One region of the Paenibacillus sp. FSL R5-0887 genome, then DNA from elsewhere that is predicted to be linked to it. Evidence: riboswitches for the same ligand, from Rfam matches in the RefSeq annotation. Region 1 holds a riboswitch; each other region holds the start of a gene.
The links. Region 1 has a riboswitch for cyclic di-GMP ahead of MKY14_RS25515 (anti-repressor SinI family protein). Riboswitches for the same ligand answer to the same signal wherever they lie in the genome.
Positions count from the first base shown of each region.

Region 2: it holds a riboswitch for cyclic di-GMP, as region 1 does, so the genes downstream of both, MKY14_RS11935 (thiamine pyrophosphate-binding protein) here and MKY14_RS25515 (anti-repressor SinI family protein) in region 1, are expected to answer to the same signal.
Region 3: it holds a riboswitch for cyclic di-GMP, as region 1 does, so the genes downstream of both, MKY14_RS01430 (DUF6612 family protein) here and MKY14_RS25515 (anti-repressor SinI family protein) in region 1, are expected to answer to the same signal.
Region 4: it holds a riboswitch for cyclic di-GMP, as region 1 does, so the genes downstream of both, MKY14_RS27775 (NPCBM/NEW2 domain-containing protein) here and MKY14_RS25515 (anti-repressor SinI family protein) in region 1, are expected to answer to the same signal.

Region 1 covers NZ_JBBOCE010000002.1:1,716,960-1,721,928, forward strand. Annotated here, with positions in the region: gene MKY14_RS25495 (hypothetical protein) at 269-1,444, shown strand; gene sipW (signal peptidase I SipW) at 1,446-2,036, shown strand; gene MKY14_RS25505 (TasA family protein) at 2,127-2,735, shown strand; gene MKY14_RS25510 (helix-turn-helix domain-containing protein) at 2,905-3,234, shown strand; gene MKY14_RS25515 (anti-repressor SinI family protein) at 3,342-3,497, opposite strand; cyclic di-GMP riboswitch class I at 3,525-3,609, opposite strand; gene MKY14_RS25520 (2-oxoglutarate dehydrogenase E1 component) at 4,080-4,969, shown strand, end outside.
Region 2 covers NZ_JBBOCE010000001.1:2,631,589-2,636,557, reverse strand. Annotated here, with positions in the region: gene MKY14_RS11940 (carboxymuconolactone decarboxylase family protein) at 99-467, opposite strand; gene MKY14_RS11935 (thiamine pyrophosphate-binding protein) at 478-2,118, opposite strand; cyclic di-GMP riboswitch class I at 2,274-2,370, opposite strand; gene MKY14_RS11930 (methyl-accepting chemotaxis protein) at 2,545-3,795, opposite strand; gene MKY14_RS11925 (helix-turn-helix transcriptional regulator) at 3,917-4,873, opposite strand.
Region 3 covers NZ_JBBOCE010000001.1:318,694-323,662, reverse strand. Annotated here, with positions in the region: gene MKY14_RS01440 (CapA family protein) at 1-277, shown strand, start outside; gene MKY14_RS01435 (NADH-dependent flavin oxidoreductase) at 356-1,519, opposite strand; gene MKY14_RS01430 (DUF6612 family protein) at 1,632-2,480, opposite strand; cyclic di-GMP riboswitch class I at 2,598-2,689, opposite strand; gene MKY14_RS01425 (RNA polymerase sigma factor) at 2,894-3,412, shown strand; gene MKY14_RS01420 (DUF4179 domain-containing protein) at 3,396-4,969, shown strand, end outside.
Region 4 covers NZ_JBBOCE010000002.1:2,234,481-2,239,449, forward strand. Annotated here, with positions in the region: gene MKY14_RS27755 (sensor domain-containing diguanylate cyclase) at 1-114, shown strand, start outside; gene MKY14_RS27760 (Crp/Fnr family transcriptional regulator) at 348-761, shown strand; gene MKY14_RS27765 (EAL domain-containing protein) at 952-1,800, shown strand; gene MKY14_RS27770 (hypothetical protein) at 1,917-2,483, shown strand; cyclic di-GMP riboswitch class I at 2,641-2,727, shown strand; gene MKY14_RS27775 (NPCBM/NEW2 domain-containing protein) at 2,986-4,969, shown strand, end outside.

The DNA.
Region 1 (4,969 bases):
AATATATTTAGTAATCGAGCGATATATGGAGTTATTTAGAGATAAATTATCATTTTCGTTCTTTATAGAGTACAAATGCGCGTTATTGGCAGTTTTCTTTTTGATTTATTCCATGTATGATTCATTACAGAAGTTGTTCTTAATAAAGAACGATAATAACGAACCAAAGAAACAGACATTGAGGGGAGGTATTCCTCTGAGACCCAGATCAGCAAGGAGAAGACCTAGAAGAAACAGGAAAATCGGATTACGTATACTGCAATCAGGAATGGCTGTCTCCGTCTTATTTCTATATACCTCGCAGCAAGTTGGTGGTACCTATGGAGGCTTTGGAGCCGCTACGCAAACCACTAGCACGATTAGCTTTTGCGAAGTATTTCCGAATTCGATCAAGGCACTGCTTACAGAGTTCAAAGAGCATGTTAATCGAGCGCTCACTTTAAAAGAATCACTACAGCCCTTTTCCTCATCAGCTAACTACTCGGACGTTTCGGGAATAGAAGGGATGTCGCTGGAAGAGCTTGATGTCGCTGCAGAAGAGATTTCTTCGCAAATAGCGGCGCTTCAATCCCAAATAGATAGCGTTAACGAGCAACTGGCGGCTAACAGCCAAATTTGGAATCAAATCCACAATGAGCTAAGTGCAGCAGCAGCCTTACTCTTCCAGATAGGAGGATATATGACTTCTCTAGATTCCAACTGTCTAGAAATCAAGGACGAGCAATTTTTCAGAGATTTACAAAGCAGCCTAAATCAAAGCGGTGTGATCTCGGAATCCTTGAATGCTTCCTTAAATGGAGTTATTAGTTACCTAACCTCCATACACGATGTCGGTCTTCCATTCGCTTCGGTAGTTACCAGTGATGTTTATGGACAACTTGAATTACGCGAAGGAGAGTTCCCACAGCCACTGCCATTCCTGATTACCTTCACTCAACCAGACGGCGTGATCTCTAGCGACCTCACCTCATCTTATGAAGCTCTAAATACCGAATTGACTAACCATAAAGAATCGGCAACCTCAGGTATCACTACCCTTCAAGATAAACTCCAATTGATCAGTCAGACTCGCGAGCAAAAACTAGAAGAGCTTGAAAAAGCTCGGCTAGAAGAAGAGCAAGCAAAGAAAGAAGAAGAAGCGAAAAAAGAAGAAGAACGTTTGGCTGAGGAGAAAAAGCAACAAGAAGCCGAGGATAAAGCGAAAGCTGAGGCAACCCCTCCAACATCAGGCGAAACTGCTCCGGAAGCCCCAAATAAAGAACAACCTGAAGCCCCAGCCACTGATCCGGTAAAGCCGGAAATTGACGAAGAGCTCACAATTCCAAAAGATGTCCCTCAGCAAGAGGCTCCACAAGAGACGCCAAAGGCGGAAGACAGTACGACTACCCCGCCGGTAGCAACCCAAGCTCCTTCGGACCCTCAACCTGAGAAAGGTGGAGAATAAGATGCGAATTAAAAAAATTATCAATAATACCCTATCGAGCTTAATGCTTGTGATCTTTATTCTGCTGGTGGCAGCCGTAGTGTTATCCAAGGCCTCCGGCGGTGAACCTGCTTTCTTCGGATATGAGATCAAAACCGTACTCTCAGGATCGATGGAACCAGGAATTCAGACAGGCTCAATTGTCGCATTAAAACCCGGAGGGGATATGAATCGTTTCAAACCAGGCGATGTCATCACCTTTAGGAATGAAGATAATCTGCTCATTACTCACCGAATTGTAGAAGCGACCGTCAATAACGCTACTGGTGAAGCTGTTTATCGCACTAAAGGCGATAACAACGACGCGCCCGACATGAACCCTACCAGTTCTGTGAATGTTGTAGCTCAGTATACCGGGGTCACTGTACCCTATGTCGGTTACGCTATGAATTTCGCGGTTTCCAAAGCTGGAAGTGTAGTCCTCATGATCGTGCCTGGCTTGATGCTTCTGCTCTATGCTCTGTATACCTCTTGGAAGGCTGTAGCTGCATTAGAAAAGAAAAATGCTGCCCTACTGCCAGCCTCACCGCCCCCAACAGAAACACAGCCCTAAGTTGATTGTCCACTTCCGCTTACGAACCGGAAGATACAATATATAAATTTTATAAAAAATTCAAACACAAATTTGAGGAGGAATTTTATTATGGGTATCAAGAAAACATTGGGTCTTGGCGTAGCATCTGCAGCACTGGGTTTATCATTAATCGGCGGAGGAACCTTCGCATACTTTAGCGACACTGCGCAAAGCACAGCTACATTCGCAGCGGGCACGCTCGATCTGAACTCCGACCCTTCTGTCATCGTTAATATTCCTAACCTGAAACCAGGTGATACTGTAACTAAATCCTTCAAATTGAAAAACGATGGTTCGCTCGATATCGGATCTATTATTCTGAATACATCGACTCAAATCACGGATGCTAAAGGAGATAACTACCTGGATTTAGCCGAGTTCATTAAAGTTAAATTCCTTAGAAATAATGATAAAGGAGTACCTATCGTCTCTCCTGAAAATGTAGTTTATGAGACTACACTTGCTGCTTTAAAAAGTCAGCATCCGGATCTCGTAAAAAATACAGGTTGGGATCAACTCTTTACCGAAGCATCCGGTATTAAAGCCGGTACCAACGACAGCTTCTCCGTCCAATTCGAATTTGTGGAAAATAACCAAGATCAAAATATTTTCCAAGGCGATAGCTTAACACTGACTTGGGATTTCGTAGCTAAACAAGGTGCGAAAAAAGACTACTAAGATCAATAAAGTAATTTAATAAAATACTCGAAGAGCAGCAGATCCTGAATCCGGCCACGGATAAGCAGATTGCTGCTCTTCTCTTTACAATAAACTTTGTCCGATTTATTGATATTTGCTATACTAATAACAAAAATTACGGAGGGGCGTCAGCATAGTGCCACAGAATATGGGCCAACGTATCCAGCAGCTCCGCCTAGACAAGGGTTTCTCCCTATCTGAGCTTGCGGACAGAGCAGATGTGGCTAAGTCGTATCTTAGCAACGTGGAGAGAAACATCCAATCCAATCCATCCATCCAGTTTATCGAAAAAATCGCTGACGCGCTTCAGGTATCCATTCATGCCCTACTCTATGGAGAACCCAATGATGCAGAGGAATCACATTTAGATTCGGAATGGTTCCGATTGGTGCAGGAAGCTATGGACTCAGGCATTAGCAAACGCGAATTCAAAGAATTTCTGGACTATCAGAAATGGAAGCTCGATCAAAAGGATTAATACTTCCTACTAATCTGGTACGATCCTCTCTTCTACTAAATCATATCGAAAAAGGACACAGCGAAGAACCGCTGTGCCCTTTTTCGATATGTAACCCCTCTAATGTATTACTGCACGATCTGCACAGTTTTCTCATGAAAGAACTGGCGGATTTCATCTGCCTTAATGCCAGCCTTCTTAGCTGCTAATAATAAATGTACCCACTCTTGATCCAGATCAATAAACTGCTGTTCTCTGTTGCTACCCTGGTTGGACTTTTCCAAAAAATCTCCCCCTAAGATTTTACGTCCCCAGGCAATCCGGCTGTCATAGTATCTCTACCTTAGACCCGCGACTTTGTGCCCCTGCCTTTCGGCAAGTTTACCTTTTACTGGACCCTTTTCACGAAAGGATCTACTTAAAAAACTATAAAATTACTATCTGCAATAACATTATACAAAAAGAAAGCGGAAAAGTGTGTCGATTCCTGGTTACTTTCTATTTTAAAAACGAAAAATAAAAGATTTTTTTTCAAAGATCTTGTCCGATTATCACGATACTCGTCCGTTACATAAAATAAATTGTACTAGCAAAATAAATATTTACTGACCTAATAGTTAAAAATAAGGATAATAGAATCATTTTAATAGGCCTTTAGAATGGGTAATGAGAAGAAACACCCTTCTTTTCATTAGAACAAGCTAACCCATACCATTTTGCGAACGTATTGGACGAAAGAATGAATTGATTACAGTGGCCGAAAGTAGCACAATAAGATGAGAAATGAAACCGCAATCATCACAGCTCCAGTAAGCGTTGACACAAAATGTCACGTATGGAGTTCATCCGTTAAGGAGGATGTATTCATGGCAGCCAAAGAGCCCTATAACGAATCCATTTGGAGTAAGTATTACGGACCCAATTTAGGCTACATTCAAGAAAGATATGAACAGTTTGTGAAAGATCCCTCCACCGTAGAAAATAATTATCGCGAGCTTTTTACAAATTCGGGACCTCCTCCCCTAACTCCGGATAGCGAACCGGCTCCTCAGCCGCGCATCTCGGGAGACACCGAATGGCTTAGAAAAGCAGTAAGAGCTTCCAAGCTAATCGCCAATATTCGTATATATGGCCATATGGCCGCTGAAATTGATCCGCTGGTACGCGATCAGAATCCCATGGCAAAATATCTTGAGCTTGAAACCTATGGGCTGACCCGCGAAGACCTGATCGCACTGCCTGCCACGCTTATATGGGAAAATGCGCCGAATGATGTGCATACCGGATGGGATGCCGTGCAACGTATGCGTCAGGCATACACCAAGACTATCGCCTATGAATTCGGGCATGTGCATGAAGAAAAAGAACTGCAATGGCTAAATAGACAGGCAGAATCCACCAGCTCACCAGCACCCCTAAATAATACAGAACGCAAAGAGCTCCTGAACCGCCTGATTCAGGTAGAGCAATTTGAAACCTTCCTCCACAAGACTTTTGTAGGTCAGAAGCGTTTCAGTCTTGAAGGCAATGATGCTCTTGTGCCGATGTTAGATGAAATCGTACGTGCTGCTGCACATGACGGTGCGGAGCATATTTTGATGGGCATGGCGCATCGCGGCCGCCTCAACGTTCTTGCACATATTTTGGGCAAACCTTATGATATCATATTTTCAGAGTTTCATCATTCTCCGAACAAGGAGCTTTTCCCTTCCGAAGGCTCCACAGGCATTAACTATGGTTGGACAGGTGATGTGAA
Region 2 (4,969 bases), on a different contig from region 1:
CAGCAAGTAATGGGATATTCCGACTCTATTATAGGCATATTTTTCAAGTGTATGCAATAATAAAGTCGAATTTTGTATATTGTTGTCGAACTGTTGAGTTATTGGATTTCTTCTATGGTTGCAAGCAGGATATTAAAAGCTGTGATGATTCTAGGTGCCCCTATAACGGGTACTAAGTGTAATAGAATACCTTTAAGCTGTTCTACGGTAACTCCAACACGAAGGGCCATGACATAATGAACGCCCAACTGTTCGAATTGACCCATTGAAATTAAAGATGAAATGACAGCGATTTCCTTCCAGTCAGGGGCTATAGTATTACGTTGAAAAATATCGCCATAGGCATTCCCCATAATAAATTCAGCCAAGTCAGGGAAGTGGTCTTTAATTGGAGCTAGTGCTTTTGCGCCATAGTCTCCTGATAGATTCGTGAAGTGGTTGAGACCACTGTTGATATTTTCCTTCATGGTTAGCCTCCTAGTTTAGGTTCAAAGTACGGTGTGCAGTCGGAGGGACTTCATCACGGTCTGTTAGTAGTTCAATAACGGCAACATGGTTTAGAGCTACCGCATCTTTAATTGCAGCTGTGAATTCATCCGCAGTCTCACATTTGTAGCCTTTAGCACCTAGAGATTCAGCGAATTTTACGGCGTCCATTGGTACTTCATATAGAGTTCCATCGATACGACCTGTGGTTTTCTCCATACCCTTAAGAGCCATATCTAGTTGCTTATTATTGACCACGATAAAGATGACAGGGATATCTTTGCAGACAGCGGTGTTAATCTCAGCGCCGAGCATCATGAAACAACCATCACCTGTAATGCAGAGGACAGTTTCTTCAGGAGCTGCAACCTTTGCACCAATAGCCATGCCGATCGAATTACCCATGCAAGCAAAATACGCATCAAAAACAAAGCTGCCCGGTTTCTTAACCTTGTACCATTTTGCAGCGTGGAATCCATGACTTCCATCATCAACGAAAATTGAATTATTATAAGGGATCAAATCACTTAAAGTGCTCATTACCGAAGCAAGGGAAAGATTCTTGAGGGTTGGAAGCTCTTCTGAATAATCCGCATCGGCCAAAGCCTCACGTTTGGTGATTGTGCTTGGGTCAATATGATTTAGGCAGTGCACCAAATTATCGCGCAGGTCCCCAGTGACCGGTATCGTTTTGGACAATAGTATTTTTCCGACAAAGGTTGGATCAATATCAAATTGAATTAAAGTTGCTGGATGATTCTCCCGTTTAAGATTACAGATGGTCATATCACTTAAACGTGATCCAAGCACTATAAATAAATCGCTTTTATTCAATAAATCGTCCCCGTGGGTCGAACCGCCAACGCCAATAGGACCATGATAGAGTGGGTGATCCCAGACTATAGCCCCTTTTCCACCAGGAGATGTTACTACAGGAATATTAAAAGTTTCTGCGAGTTGAACAAGCTCTTTATGTGCTCCGGAGCGGTTAATTCCTTTACCCGCAATAATCAAAGGATTCTTAGCAGCTTGAATAGCATCGATGACTCTATCGATATTAGCTTGACTAATTAGAGACTCTCTTTCTGGGATTACTATATTGCATTCTTCCAATACTTCAGTTTGTACATCAAAAGGAATACAAAGATGAACAGGACCCCGTTTGGTCAGGGCCACAGAAATCGCATGATTAAAAATAGTACCAAAGTGATCCCCACGTTCAACCAATTTACTGAACAAGGTGGCAGGTCTGAACATATCAGCTAAATCAGCCAGAAAAGAGGTGGAGTCCTGACATTGAGGAATTCCAAGCTCTGTAATGGATTGGTGGCCGGTAATAAATAGGACAGGTAGGTTGTTAGCTTTCGCATGTGCTGCTGCTGTAAGCAGGTTAGTTCCCCCAGGACCCGAAGTACCAAATGCTACGCCTAGGTTACCCGTTTTCAGCGCATACCCTGCTGCTTCGAATCCGGAGCTTGCTTCATGTCTGCCGGGAATAAATTCAATACCGTAATCCACCATCTTTAGAACTATTGGACAAATGGATTTGCCAATGATCCCAAAAGAATGGGTGACTCCAAGGTTACGTAGTGCTTCCGCCATGTAATCTGCGACTGTCTTCAAAAGAAACACCTCACAAGTTTTTTGATATATATTAGTTATTAATCTACCGGATAGATACGATAGATCAATATACTCAAAAAGTAAAAACCTGTGCTCTATAGTAAGCACAGGTTGGTGGCATAAGGCGCCGCTAAGACTGAACAATAGTTCAGCCGTCCTGGTTCCTCTGCAACCTGGCAATCATGGCCTCAAACGAAAAAATGAGGCTGTAGATCCATGGTTTTGCGTCATCCTCTTTCGAGGATTTTGCCAATATTAATTTATAGTTGATAAGAATAATTTTCCTTTACAATATATTCCTCATTAATTTTTGTCAACATAATCCGCTAAAAAAACTCGAAATTTGACGAAAGTCTTGTCCAAGAGATGAAGTTTTGCCTCGCGAAAAAAACTGCCACCTAAGACTCAGCTTAGGTGGCAGTTGATAGTTTTGAACTAGAATTTAAAGATATGAATGGTTTTTTGCAGATTAAATACGGCCTGGGTCATTTTTTCCGTTTCTTCTGCAACAGACTGCAGGGCATTAATCTGTTCATTCATAGCCGCCGATACCTCTTCCGTGCCAGCAGCAGTTTCTTCGGTGATTGCTGAGATATTCTCAATTGCACTGGAAATTTTCAAGGCACTTTCTAGCATAAGATCACTCTCCGCAGAGAATGAAGAGATTTGCTCGGTAATGTACTGCACGCTTTGTACAATTTGTGCGAAAATATGGGCAGATTGAGTGATCATTTCATTCTGAACCTGCACAACCTCTTCATTGATGGCAATATTATCGATGGCTTGTTTAATATCTGACTCAATGCTGCGGACCAAGCCGAATACTTCTTTTGTGGATGCCGTAGATTCTTCAGCAAGCTTGCGGACCTCTTGAGCTACAACGGCAAAACCCCGACCATGCTCTCCGGCACGAGCAGCTTCGATGGAGGCATTCAGTGACAGCAGGTTGGTCTGCTCAGCGATCTCTGTGATGGTCTTGGTGATCATCGTAATCCCGCGGGCATTTTGTGAGAGAGCTTCAATAGTATCAGCCACTTTTTGTGTAGCCTCTATGTTTTTACGCATGCCTTCAGCCTGTGTATCTACGGATTGGCGCCCTTGCTCAACAAGTTCTAAGGTATGTATTGAACGTCTGTTCATTTCTTTGGTGGAGTTCGTATAATTGGATACTTTGGTCTCAATGTCTTTAATGGATTCTGTCATATCAGCGATATCCGTAGATATTTCATTTGCACCAAGAGCGAGCTCAGTAGAAGAAGAGGCTACTTGTGCCATGACAATTTTCAGCTTCTGGTTCTTATCTTCGATTCCGCGGCTTGCATCCATAACTTGACGGGTGATCTGCGATGCATCGGTCAGAATCTTCTTGAGCTTATCAATCATTGTGTTAAAGGAGCGGCTTACGTCACCCATTGAGCCATTTTCGTCCGCTCTGCTAGTGAAATCGCCCTTCGAAATACTGTGAGATACATTAGCAATATCATCAAAAGATGATGTAAGCGTTCTCTCCACGAAGCGAGCAACAGGTAAAGTCAGACCTGCAAGAACAACTACTAGTATAATTCCTACGAGAAATTGACCTAGAATCATTAACGTAACTAAGACAGGAATAGCAAACAGTGCGGCAACGAGGTAACATCCGGCAACAATTCTTTGTTTTAACGGAAGTTTGTGCATCCAGCTCATTGGTAAAATGTCCCCCTTATTAAATTTTATGTAATGGTGTTATTATAGGGGATTTATAGGTCATTGGTCTATAGAGAAGTGTCATAAATCTTCTTTAAGTAGTAGATATTTAGAATTCATGTCAAAATTCCTCATATATTGTGGAAATTGTTTTAATAGCAGACTTTACCATTCCTACTAGTTCGATAGGAGCTAAAACAATAACTGAAGGAGAGAAAGAGAGTACGATACGACAGGCAGATTCTATAGCATTAAACTCGGCCTCCACGTTCATCCACCCAGTATTAGCAGAGGGTTCTACTAAAGTTATAGTTACATATCTTTCACGTTGTAATTCTTTAAGAATAGACTCATTCACCTTTAAGTTCACTACATATTTTGGCAGTGCTGCTTTAAAAGCTAAAGTCGATTGTTCCCAGTAGCTTTTTAAATCAAAAGCCTCAGGTCTGACAAATGATTCATAAGTTGCGTCAGCTTGTATTAATCTCGACACGCGAAAAGTCCGCATTTCACCCTCGGTTCGTGCCACTACATACCAAACTCCACGTTTTGCGACTAACCCGAGAGGTTCAATGAAACGCTCCTTCATCTCGTCATTCCGTGGGTAAGTGATCTTTACTTTACGGTCTTCCCAAACAGCTTCCTGCAGGACAGATAGGAACGGATATGTCTCGTCGGAAGGGTGCCAGCTGGCACCATCTATATGAATGCGCTGGCTCAGGTAACTGGCTGGATTATTCGGCCTGGATGGGGAAGCAGCCTCCAGCTTAAGCACGGCAGAAGAGAAGTCGTTTTGTATACCCAGATCTTTTAAGATTGAGGAGTCTGCGGACAGCAGCAGAGTAGCAATTTCTGAGGGCTTCATACCCGTTAAGGAGGTCCGGTATCCTTCTGTGAGCATCCAACCCCCTTCGCGTCCCCGTTCGGCAAGAATCGGTATTCCCGCTGTACATAAGGCTTCCATATCTCTAAACACAGTTCGTTCAGACACTTCTAAGGTCTGGGCTAGCTCACGGGACGTCATCTTTCCACGATTTTGCAGCAAAAGTAAGATGGATAACAAACGATCGGCTCTCATTAAGGGAACATTCCTCCTCCTAATAAATGTTAGTTAGTTCTTAATTAATTATTATATATGTCAGTTGATGTCATATTAAAGAATTATACTTATATA
Region 3 (4,969 bases), on a different contig from region 1:
TTTTGTTTCGACTAAACTAATGAATATTCCTTATACACAAAGCGGTATCATTCTTACGCTTAAAATAAAGAAGGATGAAAAAGGACACACGAGTATAACTAACGTAGGTTACATCCCGACTTGTGTAGATCGAAGAATAAAAAGCGGCAGGAAAATTACAGAGATCATCCCCATCCGCGACGCATTAAAGAGAAGCGACACCGACATAAAAACAGAGCGGCGAAATCTCATGAATCGAATGTTGAAACATACGACAACAATCTTAAAGAGGGAATAGAGTCGTTACAGAAAAATAACGTTCCGCGGAATTTACCGCGGAACGTTATAGATTTAGACCTCAAAACTGTGTTTGAGTTTAGCGTAAACGATCAGGCATCATTAATTTAAGGAATTCTAGAATACCATTCTCTACTACGAGTTCTTCTCTATCTTGATCAGCAAGTACTCTTCTGATGAGATCTTCTTTACCCTCCAGTACTTTACTTGTCCAATGAGGATCAATGATAAGAGACCGTCCTACTGCTACTAATTCAGCATTTGTCAACGTGTCCTCTGCGTCCTGTTTGGTACGGATATCTCCTACCCCAATTAAAGGTATACGGCCATTGATTTTCTCATTTACATATTGCAGGATTGATTTTTCTTTAAAATCTTCTGATGCAGATACTTTCTTGAAGTCCCCTAATGAAATATGCAGATAATCCAGCCTTTTATCAGCTAATTTATCAATGAGATAAAAGGTATCGGTGATTTTAATTCCAGGCTCTTCATATTCTTCTGGAGAAAAACGATACCCGACAATAAAATCCTTAACCTCTGAATTGTCAACGACAGCAATAACTGCATCCACTAATTGGTTAATGAAATTAAATCTTTTCTCTAAGCTTCCTCCCCATTGATCTTCACGACGGTTGGAGTGTGGAGAGAAGAATTGTTGGATTAAATATGTGTTTGCTCCATGAATTTCTACCCCGTCAAATCCAGCTTGAATAGCACGTTGAGTCGCTTTTTTAAAATCCTCAATTACACCGAAAATTTCATCTTCTGTTAATGCTCTTGGAATTTCTGCATTCGGGCGTTCGGCAGCAATGGCGCTGGAGGAAACGGGTTGTACGCCACGCAATATTTTTGAATCTGTCATTCTTCCTGCATGGAATAGCTGTAAAATAGCTTTTGTTCCATTTCGTTTAATAGTAGATGCTAATCGGCTAAGGCTAGGAATAAATTCATCGGAGGAAACACTAAGTTCACCTTCCCATCCTTTTCCACCCTCTTGTACATTTGCTGCCGCAGTGATGACCGCACCTACTTCGCCCGTTCTTAGCGAATAGTATTTCAATTCATCTTGTGTTACTACACCGTCATAAAAGCTCATTCGCGTGGTCATTGGAGCCATAACCACTCGGTTTTTTAATGTCAGCCCTCTGCGAAAAGTTAATGCTGTGTCTAGTGCTATCATCTTTTTCCCAACTTTCATTAAATTATATTTAGATAAATTATTATATACATGCGCATACATATAAATTACAGCAATGATTTATTCTTGTCAACTAATAAAGAACTGCTGTTGGATACAACAAAAAGCGCTGTTCCGCTGAACAGCGCTTTTCGCTCGTTATGAATCGTCCTTATTATTCTAGTTCGGCCGGTTTTACAATGGCTGCACCTTTATTATTTTTGGAATATTTAGCTTCGATTTTCGTGGTGTATGTATCTTTAGCTCCGTCACTTACCAGCACATAACTCAGATCGACTGTCAGCTTTTCCGTTTGCCAGGTCTTAGTATTGACGAATAATTTCCACGTTACACTTTTGGGTTGAACTGTCTCACCATCCCAGAGGTTCTCCTGGTCATAGAGTTTGATTATCCCCTTAGCTGCTGTCGGATCGGTTACCGTGAATTGTAAGACTGTTTGTGCGCCAGCAGTGCTGACTTTCATGGATTTTTTATAACTTTTGACCGAATCAAGCATGGAAACAGGATCGTATTGGCCTTTAGAGTAAAAGGCATCCCATTCCGTTTTCTCCAGTCCAAGCCAATATTGTGCATCAGGATCGATTGGCTCCCCGTCATCGTCGTAACCTTCATCTTCAGATTCATCGATCAGTTCACTTCCGTCTACAAGATAGTAAAACTCCTTGTCATTGGCATATAGACTGTACGATGTTTCTAAAAGACTACTAGCGACAGTGCCTGCTGCGGCAAAATTCGGCAGACGGTTGATATCCAGCTTCAGAGTGTTGGTGTTGCTGATACGCACCCCGCCGCTTTGAATATCCTGTTTTTTGGTCACATCCAGATGGAAATTCTTTATTGCTTTGGAGGCTGCCGTTACTTTGCTGATCATCTGATCCGCGGTTACTACTGTTGAGGTAGCTGCAGACACTACTCCTGGATTAGACATCCATCCGATCGTTCCGGACAGCAATAAAGCACCTACTGCCAAACTAGTACCTATTGTTTTGAAAAAACTGTTCATGTACTTCCCCTTTCGGCCCCTTGCGATAATGTAACGCCGTATAGGTCGAAATAATAAAAGAGCTCAAAATAGACTACATATTTTTAGAGCTATCCTTTATGCTTCATAAGACATCCCTATGGCGGCCTGGCGATCATTTCCTTCTGTCGAAAGGCTTTAGACCCATGGCTTTGTGTCATCATCTTTCGATGATTTTACCTTTAACGCGGACATTCAATTAGTTTTAATTAGATTACGGACGCATGTCCCACCGCTAATTTTATCATGGTTATAATTACCTGTAAACGACTTATCTTCCATTCGAATTCGCTATGATATTCAGAAGAAATACTACAATCAAAATGAAAAATGAACGATTACATACGCTTATAAGTCTTATTAATGAGAACAGCAAAGACAGGGGGTGCAGCAAAATGAGTGACCGGGAAATTTTCGAGCTCTATAAAGAACAAGTATATTATTTTTGTTACTACTTAATGAAAAATCAGGCAGATGCGGAGGATATTTCCCAAGAGGTATTTGTAAAAGTTATCTTAGCGGATAAGTCGAAGGTAAGAAACTTGAAAGCTTGGATTTTACGAATTGCTTCGAATGAGTGCAACAGTGTGATCAAAAGGCGTAAGACGGGGTGGATGAAAGAAGTACGTAATTATTTACTATCCAGGTCTGAGGAATCAAACCCTGTAGAAAAACGTTTGGATCGACAGGAAACTAAAAAAGAATTACAAGGGTTATACAGTCAGCTTCCCGACAAAATCAGAATGGTAGTAGTCCTTCGTTTTATAAACGAATTGACTGTACCCGAGATCTCTAAAGTTATGAGCATACCCGAAGGAACTGTAAAATCCAGACTGAACAAGGGACTTAAAATACTAAATAGAATGGGTGGAACCCAACTAAAGGAGCTGAATAGTAATGAGTCTGTATATTGAAAAAGATAAACATATTCCCCGACCGGATTATGATTTGATGTGGACTGCCATAGAACAAGAAGCTTATAAACGTCAAAGAAATCTGCATGCCTCCCAGAATACTCCTAGGTCTAATAAAAAGGTTATTCCTATCAGTATTGTCTTCTCTTGCCTCTTACTTGTAGCCATTCCTGTATTCGCTAGTATGACGATTAATTGGGATAAAATTGGTGGTCGAAGTGTGAGCAATGCATTAAATAACGGCATCGGTCAACAGTATAATCTTCAAACTTCCAGTTCAGGAGTAACAATGAATTTGAACGGTGTTGTAACTGATGGAGAAAAAATGAAAATGCTGTTATCACTTGATACTAAATCTGATCTATCCAAATATACTGGATTTGCTACAGAGGAAAACATCATGACTAATGAATCCGGTGCCAAGGCAAAGGTATACGGTTATTTAGAATACGATCCTGAAAGCCAGAAACTCATTGGAGTATATGAGACACCTGATACATTAAAGGATGATAAAAAGGACTACAGGTTTGAAGCACGGAATCTCATTTTTTACCGTGATCAGAATATTCCCTTACAATCTAATCATCAAGCAGGGGATACTATCGATACTGGAGTTAAGCAATATCCAAGCATTCAAATCGAATCCGTTCGACATGTTTCCAATCAAACCATTATCCGTTACAAAGTCGCTGCATCACCATCTGACTTAGGACGGGGTAATCCACATTTGGTAGTTAGTACTGGTGGTCAAAAGAATGAAGCAATTCCAACCATCATGCCTAACGAAGGATCGGATTTATTTATTGAACAGGTTTTCAATATAACTGAATCAGATTGGAAGGAAGCTAGTCTTCATTTTAGTTACATTGAAGAAGCGAAACGATTTTCAGGTACGTGGAAGTTCGATTTTAAAGCAGATGGACAAAAAGCAAGTGAGGCGATTTACACTAAGAAACTGTATAACAGTCCTGAATTTCAAGAAAAGACCGGCATAACCTTAGATCAGCTAGTGGTTACCCCTTTGGATATCCAAATTCTAATAGATGAAAATGATTCGCTTAAAAAAGGAATTGTCCACTATAATACCGCTCAGTTGGTTATAGGTGATCAAACAATCACTGGGGGTTGGAATTTGAAAGGAGATCATTCCGAAAGCTACCAGCATTTATTTCAATTCGAATCTCCGGAATGGTATAACGACTGGTCCGATGTTCCAATGAAACTTATATTAAAGGATGCTGTCATTGAGAAACGTGATACTACTAAGAATTGGATCACTATAAACAAACCTAAAGAAGAAAAGCAGTTCACTTCACTTGATGTCGATGGGTTAAAAATTGAATTCACTTACTATACTGAGGGCGAAAATTTGATTGTCGAATCAACATCCAAATCTTCTGGCTTCAAAAGCGTTAACCAAACTACGTTACGGATTAATGGCAAAGAAGTGGTGCCTGAAATTACACCTAAGGGCATGATATCTACAGGAACTAATATTGATAGCTACAAAGATATCCCTTTCGACGAAAAAATCGAACTGAACCCTGGTATCTATAA
Region 4 (4,969 bases), 520 kb from region 1:
ACTGATACAGACATCACTCTTCTGGAAAAAGCTGATCAAGCGCTTTACGTTTCTAAAGAACAGGGGAGAAATCGCGTTACGCATATTATGGATTTGAGTGAAAAGCTTCTTTAATTGGAGGCTTTTTTTGTTATTTATAAACGATACATCCTCTTTGCTCTAATTGCTCTAAAATGTCTGTTCCCTTCATGCTGTGATTCCATCTTAAATCCAGTTTCTCTAATCGTCCAAGCTGTAAAAGGGAATTCGGAATTTCATGAATGGATCTCCTTTGTAAATCGTATTGGCATCAAGCCTATGTGACAACGTTACGATAGAATATAACAGGATGATGATTTATTATCAGTATGTTGGCATACAAAACTATGGAATGTGGATCATGCCTACATTATCTATTCGGGGATTATGGCGATCTGGAAGTGATCCATCCCTCCAATATAAGAGTGCTGTCTGCGGTGGCTATGAATGATACTGTATTATTTGAGATTAAACATGAGCCTTTTAAGCAGATGCTTGCCGATTACCCGTTGATTAAGGAGCAATTGATGCTGCTGCAAATGGACCGTTTATTTTTATCGAATCGGTTATTATATGAAATGAAATTTCATGATGCGAGAGCGCGTGATATGATCGGAACGTTAAGGGAGACGGCTACCCTTGTGCTTAAAGATCTGCAAGAGCAAAAGATTATTGAGATTCAACATCAGCAGATCACCGTGTTAGACCCGGCGTATTTACTGGAGTATACGGATTTCGATTGAGAAGAGCCGTTCCGGGATCTTTTTCAGAGAATCGATTATTAAAGGGGTTATGAATGTGGCTTGTAATCATTGTGTAGTAAGAGAGCTGAATTTTCAAATCAAGGCTCATGGTGAGCTTAATCTTAGGGTTTTACCTGAGGTTATTCATCACTTGAGTAGAAGTAATACGATACATAAGGTGGAAGAAAATGTGATTACAATTAAGGAGGCTGGGGTGCGGGATTTTCTGGATTTCTGTATTGACCATATGGAGTCGGAGCAGCTTGAATTCCGTATAGATGACCAAACATGGAGACCTCTATCCGAATTACCCACTGTACTTGATATGGAGTGGATTGATGAGGTTATCACTAAGGGTCTTGTTACTTGCTACTTCCAACCGATTGTGAACGTAAGGGAAGAGATTTTTGCATACGAGCTCCTATCCAGATTTAAAAAAGAAGACGGATCTCTTATCTATCCTAATGAGATTTTTGCGGCGGCACGGAATCGTGGGCGTTTATATGCTTTAGACCGGTTATGTAGAATGACGGCTGTAAAATATGCTGCACCCTTAAATAAAAAAACGTTTATTAATTTTATCCCAACGTCGATCTACGCTCCAGAGTTCTGCTTAAGATCAACCGTTGAACTGGCCAATCAATTAGGCGTCGATCCTTCTCTTTTTGTCTTTGAAGTTGTTGAGACGGAGAAAGTGGATGATCTCGCTCATTTGAAAGCTATTTTGACATATTACAAGGACCGGGGATTTGAATACGCTTTAGATGATGTTGGTGAGGGCTTCAGCACGATCGAGATGTTATTGGAGCTTAAACCCCATTACATGAAGCTGGATATGAAATATGTTCAGGGTGTGTCCAGCGATCTGAACAAACAGAAAATAGCAAAGCAATTTTTAGAAAAAGCTTTAGAAATCCAATCCGTTCCTTTAGCAGAAGGTGTGGAGTTTAGAGAGGACTTTGAATGGCTTAAGCAGAGTGGTTATCAGTTGTTTCAGGGCTATTTATTTGGAAAGCCTGATCCTATTCCCAAACAGTAATCCTAATGAGTATATATCCGTCCAGAGGATGAGATGAATTTCAGGTCAGAGTCTGAGTACAGCCAACCCCCGGGGTTGTATAATTTAGGTAATTTGAAAAGGGGGACGGGATAGATATGAAATGGCATCAATTTGTAACGCGCTGGGCGGATTCTAGGGGCTTTGATGGACGAGAGATTGATTATCAATGGCCTTCTCCCTCATTTCCGGTCATCAGTATTCGCAGTAATCTAGGGCGATACTCAGGTCAGGCGTATGGCCGTGGAGGTAAACCCCGTGTGAAGACAGCCGTTGGATTAATCGCTATTGGAGATGTAGCTGTTGGCTTGATTTCCATAGGTGCGATAAGCGTGGGCGTATTATCCTTAGGAGCAATATCACTGGGAATGTGGTTAGCGATCGGAGCAATAGCACTTAGCTGGCTTGGCTTCGCAGTGGGAGCGATTGCGATTGCAGGCGTGGCTGTAGGAGCGATCGCAATCGCGGAAAAAGCGTTGGGGGCCATCGCCATAGGGGATACGGCATTTGGTGCGATAGCGATAGGCAGGATCGCTGGGGGTGCCATAGCTATCGGACAATGGGCATATGGTGTAATCGCAGTTGGCGAACATGGTTTCGGATTAATTCCCGTCACGGGCGATGTGTGGAATTGGTTCCGGCGTTTGTTTGGATCGGGGAGTTAAGTAGACCTACAGTCCTAAAGGATGCCCTTCTCTTCCGGGATAGTCGATAAATAATATCTATCACATAAGAAAAACTAATTGCAATTACCTATACTCATTTCATACCAATTAATCATGCGATCAGATCTAGGCTTATGTTACTCTTTGAATGTATTCGAAACTTCATAGGCAAACCTATGGAAATGTAGGGACGCAAAGCTATAGGGACTAAGGTTATCATAACTATTGTCAGCCAGCTGCCAAAGAGTGTGTAACGCTTTTTGTTAAAATATAAGAAAGTATAAGTTATAAAACTATACTTAATATCTTATATTTCTCGCTTAAACGCTTACCGTCCTTATAAGGACGCCGAAGGCGTTTATGCTTGTTAAGGTTTAATAAAAATTAAGTCTTAATTTTTAGGCGACTTTATACGCAATCAAGCTACTCTTTTGGGGTAGTTTTTTTTGTGCCCATTTTTGGGCACTGGAGAGATTCATATGACATCTGGGGGTAAGAAGAGATGAAGAAAATGATTGCGATCGCTACATCGGCGGCCATGTTGGCCAGTTTTTCGAGTGAGGCAGGTTATGCTTTAGCAAGTGAGGCAAGCAAGGTAAATGTAACAAAAACAGTGGCGCAAAGTAAGGTTAACTTATTAAGCAACGCCTCGGTTATTCCGTTTGAGCTGTACGGCAAGGATGCTCTAAATGCCTATAATGAGGTTTTTAGAATGAATCCAGCAAATATTAAATCCATCACAAATAACGGTGGCAACTACTCAGGCTCGCCTATAGCTAAGGCTATGGATGGGGATATGAGCACGCATTGGGAGACTGGCAAACCGAATAGTTCAACGTTTACGAATGAGGTTGTGTTTGTTTTCAATGAGTCCACTGAATTAAATAGAATGGTATACGCGGCTAGGCAATCCGGTGCTAAAGGTAAAGGTTTTGCTCAAGAATTTGATATCTACGGCTCCACTACCGATGCGGGTGATTTTACGCTCGTGTCTTCTGGAGAATATACAGGCTCAACCGGTGATGTAGTGGAGATTCAGTTCGCACCTACGGCTTTTAAGAGACTTAAATTTGTCTTCAAAAAAGCGAACCAAGATTGGGCGAGTGCTGCTGAGTTTTCTTTTTATAAAGAGGATAGTGTTTCTGCTAAAATGAAAAATTTATTTACAGATGATACCTTGAGCCAAGTTAGTGCTGCCTTTGATACGGCAGAGAAATTAACAGCTTTAGAGAATGAAGTGCAGGCACATCCACTGTATGCGCAGTTTAAAGAAGAGATAGAGAATGCAAAGATCCTTTTGGAGAACCATCAGGTAGAGGCAACGGCAGCCAAGGTTTCGAAGCTAAAAGGGTATGGAACAGCCTATGAAAATGCCTATAGCCAAGCTTATAGAATGCCGAATGCAAACGTATCAAAAGTAACGGTGAACGGTGGAAGCTACTCAGGTACGAAGCCTGAATATATGCTGGATGACCAGCCCACTACGCATTGGGAAACGAACAAAAACAATGATGCAAGCTTCACGAATGAAGTTGTGTTTGAACTAGCGCAAGCGGAAGTGCTGGACAGAGTAGCTTTTTTGGCTAGAGATAACCGCAAAGGATTCCCAGAGGCTTTTGAAATCTATGCATCAGAGACGAGTAAAGGAGAGACCTTCCAACTTGTATCTAGCGGAACCGCGATTAGTACCAATGACTTTCTGGAATTTAAATTCGAACCGAAGAAGTTTAAAAGATTAAAATTTAAGTTCACAAAAGCTAATATCAACAGACCTTTTGCGGCTGAATTTAGATTTTATACAGAAGATAAAGTAAGCGAAGCTGTAAATGGTATTTTCACAGATGGAACGATGAGTGCGGTTGTGCCTGCTTATAATAACGTTGCAAAAATCAATGCACTAGAGGAAGCGGCAAAGGTACATCCGCTCTATCCAATCCTGAAAGATTCTTTGGATTTAGCTAAGAAGCTAGTGAATGGTGAAGTTCAAACCGAAGGCACCATCATTGAGGCGGAACAACGTGGAGATATGAAAAAGCATGCGCAGGAAAACCTGAGAATTGGTTTTGGTACGAACAACCAGCCTACAGGTCTCGTTGCAATGCCTGGAGATACGATCAACGTTTATGTGGACGCAGCTTCTAACGATAAGCTACCTTCTTTAGTCTTTTCTCAACAAGAGGCCGCTTGGAATGTTTGGGCTAGAGGTGTGCAATTGCGTCCAGGTAAGAACATTATAACCGTTCCTGAATTTGCTACGAATAGTTATTATGTACATGAAGTGACTAAGGGCGGAACAGTGTATATCGTCAATCCATATACAGCTGAGGAACAAGGGAAAGCGCCATTGATCCGCTTCGAAGGTTTAGAAAAGATTCCTTTTATGACCAAGACCACGGATCCAGAACAATTCAAAACCTTCTTAATCACATACAAACAAAGACTGGACGAAGATAAAGCGGCTCATCCAAATGTTCAAGATCGTAAAC